Regions from separate parts of the Nissabacter sp. SGAir0207 genome, predicted to be linked through region 2. Evidence: predicted binding sites of a transcription regulator. Region 2 holds the regulator's gene; each other region holds the start of a gene.
What was found. Region 2 encodes Fur, which represses iron uptake genes when iron is present. Its sites were predicted from a motif close to ATAATAATGAGAACNACTATCAA; they were not measured.

Region 1 (2,201 bases), 1.8 Mb from region 2:
CATCCCTTTCAAATCTTCCGGTTTGGTCAGCGGTGTTTTGGTGATCATGTTGCGGGTGCCGGAGTCCATCCAGCCAAGGAACACCAGCCGCGATTTGGGATCGTTGGTGATTTTATTGCCGATCTCCTGGCCGATCTGGCTGTCGAGCACCTTGTGCAGGTGATCCTCGTCGCGGAACACGTAGGGCAGGGTGAAGACCTCAATCTCCGGCAAGATGGCGGCGACCGGTGCCATTGAGACGCGGATGATATCGATGGCGCCAATCTGCGCCTGCTCAATCATCTGCTTCTCATCACCGAGCACGCCGCCGGGGAAGGTTTTGATCTCCAGCCGCCCATCCGTCGCCTTCTCCAGCTTCTCACCCATGTGCTGCACCGCCACCACATTGGGGTAACCCTGCGGATGGACGTCGGCGGCCTTGATGGTCTGGGCAACGGCCTGGCCGCTGAGGAACAGGCTGGCGGAACAGAGGCTAAGCGCCAGCAGGGATTTACGCACGTTCATAGGACTCTCCAGGGATCGGGCGCATCGCCGCGCCGCTATTGTTCGTCAGACACAGGGTGGTATCTTGCGGTGGTGAAGTGCTGGATAAGCGAGGGCTTGAATAGAAGTAAGCACCAACAAACCAGCGATTTTGAAACACTTTATTAACACGATTATACGCTTTGAAATGATATTGAAAATTTGTTGAAATGGCTTTTTAAAATAAATCGGATCTGCATCACGGCCTGTGCCGGGGCAGATGTGGGAAGTGTGATGCGGCTAAAAAAACACCGCTTGCCGCCGCCTGCTTTCGCCGGGCGCGGGTGGCTCGCTTGCCCGCTACATATGGATATTCCTATTGTTTCCGCCCTGATCTATCGGTAACGTAAATAATAATGAGAACTACTATCAATCCCCGCTGCGTTTGATATGATCCCGCACTGATTAATTCCTCAACATTGACGATTTTTGGTTGGAGGCGCAGCGTGAATACGGCTCGCATGAAAATGAAATCTGCCCTGTCCACAACGGCGGCACAGCACTCTCCTCGCCGCTGGCGTATGGCATTCGTATCCCTGTTTTTGTTGGCGGGCCTGAGCGGGCCAGCACTGGCCGCGGAAAGCGGTGACGCCGCCGCTGCCCCGGTGGCTGCTACTGCCCCGGCATCAGATGCCCCGGCCACACCTGCCCTCATCACGGGCAGCCAGCCCGCTGCCTCCAGCGCCCAGCCGGTTATCCCACAGGATCTCTCGGTGCTCGGCATGTACCACCACGCTGACGCGGTGGTGAAAACGGTGATGATTGGCCTGCTGCTGGCCTCCGTGGTGACCTGGGCGATCCTGTTCGCCAAGGGCAGTGAGCTGTTTGCCGCCAAACGCCGCCTGCGCCGCGAGCTGAGCGCGCTGGCCCCGGCCACCTCACTGAACGAGGCCGCCGCCATTGTTGAGAACTTCGACGAGAAGAGCATCAGCGCCCGCCTGCTGGCTGACGCGCAAAACGAGCTGGCGCTCTCCGCCGAGTCCACTGACAACGCTGGCATCAAAGATCGCACCGGCTTCCGCCTGGAGCGCCGTGTTGCGGCTGCTGGCCGCCACATGGGGCGCGGCAACGGCTTCCTGGCGACCATCGGTGCCATCTCGCCGTTTATCGGCCTGTTCGGCACCGTGTGGGGCATCATGAACAGCTTTATCGGCATCGCCGAAACCCAGACCACCAACCTGGCCGTCGTGGCACCGGGCATCGCTGAGGCGCTGCTGGCCACCGCCATCGGTCTGGTGGCCGCGATCCCGGCCGTGGTGATCTACAACATCTTTGCCCGCCTGATCGCCTCCTATCGCCACCTGATTGGCGACGTCGCTGCGCAGATCATGCTGTTGCAGGGCCGTGACCTGGATCTGGCCGCCAGCGCTGGCAGCAAACCGGCGAAGGCCAATCCGCAGTGGCGGGTGGGGTAATCTGTTATGGCCATGCGTTTAAACGAAGATCTGGACGAAAGTGGTGAGATGCATGAGATCAACGTGACGCCGTTCATCGACGTCATGCTGGTTCTGCTGATCATCTTCATGGTGGCCGCGCCGCTGGCGACGGTGGATGTGCGGGTCAACCTCCCGGCCTCCACCTCCAAGCCAACCCCGCGCCCGGAGAAGCCGTTGTTCGTGACCGTGAACGCCGAGAAGCAGCTGTATGTGGGCGAAACGCCGATCGCGCGCGATCAGCTG
Region 2 (2,201 bases):
GACACCGGAAACACTGAGAACATCGCCAAAATGATCCAGAAGCAACTGGGTGCCGATGTGGCGGAAGTGCATGACATCGCCAAGAGCAGCAAAGAAGATCTGGAAAAGTTTGACATCCTGCTGCTGGGCATCCCGACCTGGTATTACGGCGAAGCGCAGTGTGACTGGGATGACTTCTTCCCGACGCTGGAAGAGATCGACTTCAACGGCAAGCTGGTGGCGCTGTTTGGCTGCGGCGACCAGGAAGATTACGCGGAGTACTTCTGCGACGCGATGGGCACCGTGCGTGACATCATCGAGCCGCGCGGCGCGACGCTGGTCGGCCACTGGCCGGTAGCTGGCTACCACTTTGAGGCCTCCAAGGGCCTGGCCGACGACAGCCACTTCATTGGTCTGGCCATTGACGAAGACCGCCAGCCGGAGCTGACCAACGAGCGCGTCGATGCTTGGGTGAAGCAGATCTCCGAAGAGCTGAGCCTGGCCGAGATCATCGGCTAAGCCCCCTCACGGCCCGGGGTGTCGATTTCTGACCGAACGGGCCGGATTTATCCCGCCAGACGCCAAAAGATCGGCTACAAGTTTGTAACTTTATACAGTATCGGGGTACACTGGCGCCGGTGTATTTCCTATCCATCAACGCGTTGCAACAGTGCATTAACAGTAGCGCGAACGGCGTTAACAGGCGGCGTTTTCTTTTGAACCCGTGAGTTCTATAATGAGACGCAATTAAAACCGTTGCGCCGCCTGATGTCATAGGCTGTATGCCTCAACGTGAATAGCATAGTAACAGGACAGAATCCGCATGACTGACAATAACACCGCATTAAAGAAGGCCGGCCTGAAAGTCACGCTTCCCAGACTTAAGATCCTGGAAGTGCTGCAAGATCCGGAATGCCATCATGTCAGTGCGGAAGATCTTTATAAGAAGCTGATTGATATGGGCGAAGAGATTGGTCTGGCCACGGTTTACCGCGTGCTGAACCAGTTCGACGACGCTGGCATCGTGACCCGTCACAACTTTGAAGGCGGCAAGTCCGTATTCGAGCTGACGCAGCAGCAGCACCACGATCACCTGATCTGCCTTGATTGCGGTAAAGTGATTGAATTCAGTGATGAATCTATTGAGATCCGCCAGCGTGAAATTGCCAAGAAACATGGCATCAAGCTGACCAACCATAGCCTCTACCTCTATGGTCATTGTGAAGCCGGTGATTGTCGCGAAAACGAAGGTTTGCACGACAAGTAACCAACCTGCGGGACGCAGGACGCCCCCCGCAGTATAAAGCTCCCGTCAGCACGGGAGCGGCAGGCAACTGCCAGTGAAAACCGCATTGATGCGGTTTTTTTTCGCCTGTTGTCCGCCCGGCGCGCTGGCCGGGCGGGACCATATCGTCAGAGGGCGACCTCCTCACTGCGGCTGACGCGCTTGCCATCCGGGCTGAGAGTGCGCACCCACGCCTTCTCCCCTACCGTGGGCTTGGCTTGCGGGTTATACGCCTGCCAGTTTTTGCCATCCACGGAGTATTGGATAACCAGCCCCGGCAGCGCCACGTTTGCCTCCAGCACGCCGGTATTGATGCGCGCGCCCGGCACGGGCAGCCGGTAGGCGACACCCTGCCGATCCAGCTTCGCGATCTCACGCTGCCCCATCAGGTTGGCGAAGCGCTGCCAGTCGGCGGCCAGTTGGTCACGGTTGACCCAATGGGTCTTGCCGCCCTGGAACTCCCGGCCAGGCTGGTACGGCAGTTCCCAGTCGGCGCGGTGCCAGGCGCGCTCCGCCAGCACCATCAGGCGCGGGTAGATGCGGTACTCCAGGTCGCTGTCGGTGCGGATGGTTTCGCTCCACGCCTGCCCGGACATGCCGTGCGCGCCCGGCCACGGGGCATCGCCGCGGGCGGTGAAGGCGTTGCCGTCGCGATCAACGGAGGTCTCGGCGTTCTGCGGCAGGTTGTCCGGCGCGAAGCTGAAGATCTTGGCTTCATCGCTGGCGCGCGTGGCCCAGTAGTAACCCGGCTCACGGGCGCTGACCTCGTAGGGTTTGTCAAAGTAGAGGTAGTCAGGGTTGGAGAGGGTGATCTCATAACCCTTGGCTGCCCACTCGCCGGCGGTCTGCGCCCCGCCCCAGTAGAGCGTATCCCAGAAGTTCACCCCCACACGCGGGGTGGCGAAGGCGCGGGCATCTTTCGCATCCTTCAGGCCAT
Region 3 (2,201 bases), 480 kb from region 2:
TGGAATAGTATAAGCGGCAATAAATCCGCTGATAATAAAGAAGAGATCAACCCCCCATGAGGCACAGGAAAACAGAATGCCAAAAGGTTCCGTTTTTGGAATCTGAATGAATCCGTAATGATGGGTCAAGAGTACGGCGACTGCGGCGATGCCACGCAGTACATGTATTGAATAGATCGTTTGTTTGCTGTCGCTCATGGGGTGATGGTATTCCGTTACATAAAAAAGAGCCGCCAACCGGCCATGCTGCCTAAAGTACGGCAAGAGTGATGAGTAGACATTGCGCTGGGGCAGCTTAAAAGGCTGGCGTGTTATGCACCTCACTTATTATTTGTAAATATTCTTTAAAAATTGCCTCAACAAATATCTGGAGAAGGAATTATTCGTTACCTAATAATGGGCCAATCAATAATTTCCCCAGAGCAGCACCTCACTCCACCTCAAGTCCAATTAAAATAAATGGTGCAAGAAATAGCCATCAATAGGATAGAAAAAAGAGGTAAAACATGTTGATAAAACTACTCCCTCACCTTGCCAATCGCCATCCTTCATTGGTAAAGAACAAACAGGCTAACGATTTTCCCGTTGTTCACGCGATTAATGTTTAGTGCTGACATCAATAAAAAAGCCCGCACAAGGCGGGCTTTTAGGGAGCAGCGGGATTATGCCGTCGGCTCTACGCCGGGGGTCATGTTTTTCAGCTCTTTGTCGACAAAGAACAAGCCGTTGCCGGTATTGCTCACCAGACCCAGCTTGTCGAGCACCGACTTGAACAGCTTCTCCTCTTCATGCTGCTCGGCCACATACCATTGCAGGAAGTTAAAGGTGGAGTAGTCCTGCAAAGTCATCGCCAGATGCGCCAGCTCGTTGATTTTGCCCGTGATCAGCTGCTCATGTTCATAGGTCTGGGCGAACAGCTCAGACAGAGAGGCAAACTCCACCGGCGGCGCGGCAATCGCGCCCAGCAGCGGCAGGGCACCGGTGTCGCTGACATAATCAAACAGACGCTGCATGTGCTCCATCTCTTCACGCGAATGGGCTTTCAGGAAGGCGGCGGCCCCCTCAAAACCCTTGTCGCTGCACCAGGCGCTCATTTGCAAGTAGAGGTTGGCGGAATAGAACTCCAGGTTCAGTTGTTCATTGAGGCGGCTGACCATCTCTGGCTTTAACATAGGTGCATCCTTAAATATGACAGGCGAAAGCGATGATTAATTTTGCGCATTATGCCGCCCCACGCCGCAAATAGAAACCATCAATCGGAAATTTTTTAAATAAAATTACAATCCATTGAATTTAATAGTTTATTTAATATGATAATGTCAATATAAAACTCGATTTAATTAATAAATGAGAACCATTACCCTGCCAGAAATTAATAAGGAGAATCGTTCTTATTTATATTCTTGCATGGCGGTTGCCAGGATTTCCTCTTTTTGTCGTGATGTTGCTGCCTTGCCATTTGGCCGGGCTTGCTTTATTTTTGCCGCAGCACAACCAACGCCCGGAGAGAGAGCAATGGGATACAACCTGGCTGAACGGCCTATCGAAGAGATGAACCGAATCAATGTGGATCTGGCGGCGTCCGGCGTGGCCTTCAAAGAGCGCTACAATATGCCGGTGGTGCCGGAACTGGTGGAGCGGGAACAGCCAGAAGCGCTGCGCGCCTACTTCCGCGAGCGTGTGGCCTTCTATCGCGGCGAGTCCTACAAATATTCCCGCCTGCCCTACGAACCCAAAAAGTAACTGCCGCCCCGGCCGGGGCGGTCATGCCTTGCCGGCAAAGCGATCCGTGGCGCGGATCAGGCGATCCAGAATGCCCGGCTCGTCGAAGGAGTGGCCAGCCCCCTCAATGATATGTAACTCCGCTTCTGGCCAGCGCTGCGCCAGATCCCAGGCATTCTGTACCTGACAGGCCATATCATAGCGGCCATGCACAATCACGCCCGGCAGGTGGCTGATGCGCGGCATCTCGTCCAGCAACTGATTGTCATGTTCCAGAAAGCCATTGTGGCTGAAGTAGTGGTTTTCGATGCGCGCGAACGCCAGGGCAAACTCATCTTCGCCAAAGGAGGCGGAGTTGATGGCGGGCATCAGCGTCACCGTCTCCCCTTCCCACAGGCTCCAGAGGCGTGCGGCTTCCAGCTGTACCTCCAGATCGCTGCTGGTCAGGCGACGCCGGTAGGCGGCAATCACATCCTGCC
Region 4 (2,201 bases), 1.2 Mb from region 2:
GCTGGCAGAGGAGGTGCCGGTCGCGCTGGTCTATAACGGCATCTCCCACGTGGTGATGATGGCCACGCCCAAGGATCTGGAGGCATTCGCCCTCGGCTTTTCGCTCTCCGAAGGGATCATTGAAGAGCCGCGCGACATTTTTGGCATCGACGTGCTGCCCTCCTGCAACGGCATTGAGGTGCAGATTGAGCTGTCGAGCCGCCGTTTCGCCGGGCTGAAAGAGCGCCGCCGCGCGATGGCTGGCCGCACCGGCTGCGGCGTGTGCGGCGTCGAGCAGCTGGGCGATCTCTTCCGCCCGCTGATGCCGCTGCCCTTCACCCAGCAGTTTGATCTGGCGAAGCTTGACGGTGCGCTGGCGGCGCTGAAGCAGGTGCAGCCGGTGGGCCAGTTGACCGGCTGCACCCACGCCGCCGCCTGGATTGCGCCGGAGGGCGAGCTGCTCGGCGGCTGTGAGGATGTGGGCCGCCACGTGGCGCTCGACAAGCTGCTCGGCGTGCGCAGCGGCAAGCCGGAGTGGCAGGCGGGCGCGGTGCTGGTCTCCAGCCGCGCCAGCTATGAGATGGTGCAGAAGGCGGCGATGTGCGGCGCGGAGATTTTGTTCGCTGTCTCCGCGGCCACCACGCTGGCGGTGGAGGTGGCCGAGCGCTGCAACCTGACGCTGGTGGGCTTTAGCAAGCCGGGCCGCGCCACCGTCTATACCCATCCGCAGCGCCTGCGCTGAGTGGCTTAGATCGATTTCCTCGCCATTATTTCCTCTCGTCATAAGTCACGGATGCCGCCCCGCCCCAGCGCTGGGGCGGTCTGAGATAATCATTTTCAATATCATTTAATTAACTATAATGATCCCACTGCTTACGCGGTGCTTGCACCTGTCCGGCGCCGCCCAACTACCATGGAGATGAAGAATATGAGTTACTCACTGCCATCCCTGCCTTACGCATACGACGCACTTGAGCCGCACTTCGACAAGCAGACGATGGAGATCCATCACACCAAACACCACCAGACTTACGTCAATAACGCCAACGCCGCGCTGGAAAGCCTGCCGGAACTGGCTGCGCTGCCGGTGGAAGAGCTGATCACCAAACTGGATCAGGTACCGGCTGACAAGAAGACCGCGCTGCGCAACAACGCGGGCGGCCACGCCAACCACAGCCTGTTCTGGAAAGGCCTGAAACTGGGCACCACCCTGCAAGGCGAACTGAAAGACGCGATCGAGCGCGATTTCGGCAGCATCGACAGCTTCAAAGAGACCTTTGAGAAAGCGGCAGCCACCCGTTTCGGTTCCGGCTGGGCGTGGCTGGTGCTGAAAGATGACGGCAAACTGGCCGTGGTCTCCACCGCTAACCAAGACAGCCCGCTGATGGGCGAAGCCGTCGCTGGCGCATCCGGCTTCCCGATTCTGGGTCTGGACGTGTGGGAGCACGCTTACTACCTGAAATACCAGAACAAACGCCCTGACTACATCAAGGCGTTCTGGAACGTGGTGAACTGGGACGAAGCTGCGGCACGTTTCGCAGCGAAGAAGTAATCCCGCCGCTGGCGGCCACCGGCCGCCCGTGACACCCGATGCCAGCGCTTGCGCTGGCATTTTTTTTGCCCCCGCCTATGCTGGAGGGGCAGCGGGCGCGGCCCGCACCCGAAGGGAGAGACCATGCACTACCCACAGGTATTTATTGGCGCCATCCAGGAGCATGAAGAGATGCGCCCCACCGCCCTGATCAAGCGTGCCGTTGAGGGGCGGATTTTGCTGACGCCGCTGGGGCTGGAGGGCGACGAGCAGGCCGAGACGCGGGTGCATGGCGGCCCGGATCGCGCCCTGTGCCACTTCCCGCGTGAGCACTACGCCCACCTGCGCCAAGCCTTCCCGGAGCGTTGCGAGCACTTCCAGCCGCCGGGTTTTGGCGAGAATATCTCGACGCTGGGGCTGACCGAGCAGAACGTGTTTATCGGTGACATTTTCCGCTGGGGCGAGGCGCTGATCCAGGTGACGCAGCCGCGCTCCCCCTGCTACAAGATCAACATCCACATGGGAGTGGCGCAGCTCTCCCACCATCTCCAGCAGAGCGGCCGCTGCGGCTGGCTCTACCGCGTGCTGTCGCCCGGCTACGTCGGTGACGCGCAGCCGCTGGCGCTGTTGACGCGCAACAGTGACATCAGCGTAGAAGAAGCGATTGCCATTGCCTTCCACCTGCCCTATG

Region 1: exbB (tol-pal system-associated acyl-CoA thioesterase) is a predicted target of Fur. The motif match lies at 873-895, and genes of this name have one in related genera.
Region 3: ftnA (non-heme ferritin) is a predicted target of Fur. The motif match lies at 1,379-1,401, and genes of this name have one in related genera.
Region 4: sodA (superoxide dismutase [Mn]) is a predicted target of Fur. The motif match lies at 804-826, and genes of this name have one in related genera.

The regions. Positions count from the first base shown of each region.
Region 1 covers NZ_CP028035.1:576,992-579,192, forward strand. Annotated here, with positions in the region: gene C1N62_RS02555 (TRAP transporter substrate-binding protein) at 1-504, opposite strand, end outside; gene exbB (tol-pal system-associated acyl-CoA thioesterase) at 990-1,937, shown strand; gene exbD (TonB system transport protein ExbD) at 1,944-2,201, shown strand, end outside.
Region 2 covers NZ_CP028035.1:2,732,483-2,734,683, forward strand. Annotated here, with positions in the region: gene fldA (flavodoxin FldA) at 1-498, shown strand, start outside; gene fur (ferric iron uptake transcriptional regulator) at 803-1,246, shown strand; gene C1N62_RS12120 (beta-N-acetylhexosaminidase) at 1,393-2,201, opposite strand, start outside.
Region 3 covers NZ_CP028035.1:2,253,209-2,255,409, forward strand. Annotated here, with positions in the region: gene C1N62_RS09825 (acyltransferase) at 1-198, opposite strand, end outside; gene ftnA (non-heme ferritin) at 663-1,172, opposite strand; gene C1N62_RS09835 (DNA polymerase III subunit theta) at 1,516-1,743, shown strand; gene pip (prolyl aminopeptidase) at 1,765-2,201, opposite strand, start outside.
Region 4 covers NZ_CP028035.1:41,267-43,467, reverse strand. Annotated here, with positions in the region: partial or broken gene fdhD (formate dehydrogenase accessory sulfurtransferase FdhD) at 1-721, shown strand, start outside; gene sodA (superoxide dismutase [Mn]) at 908-1,531, shown strand; gene yiiM (6-hydroxyaminopurine reductase) at 1,655-2,201, shown strand, end outside.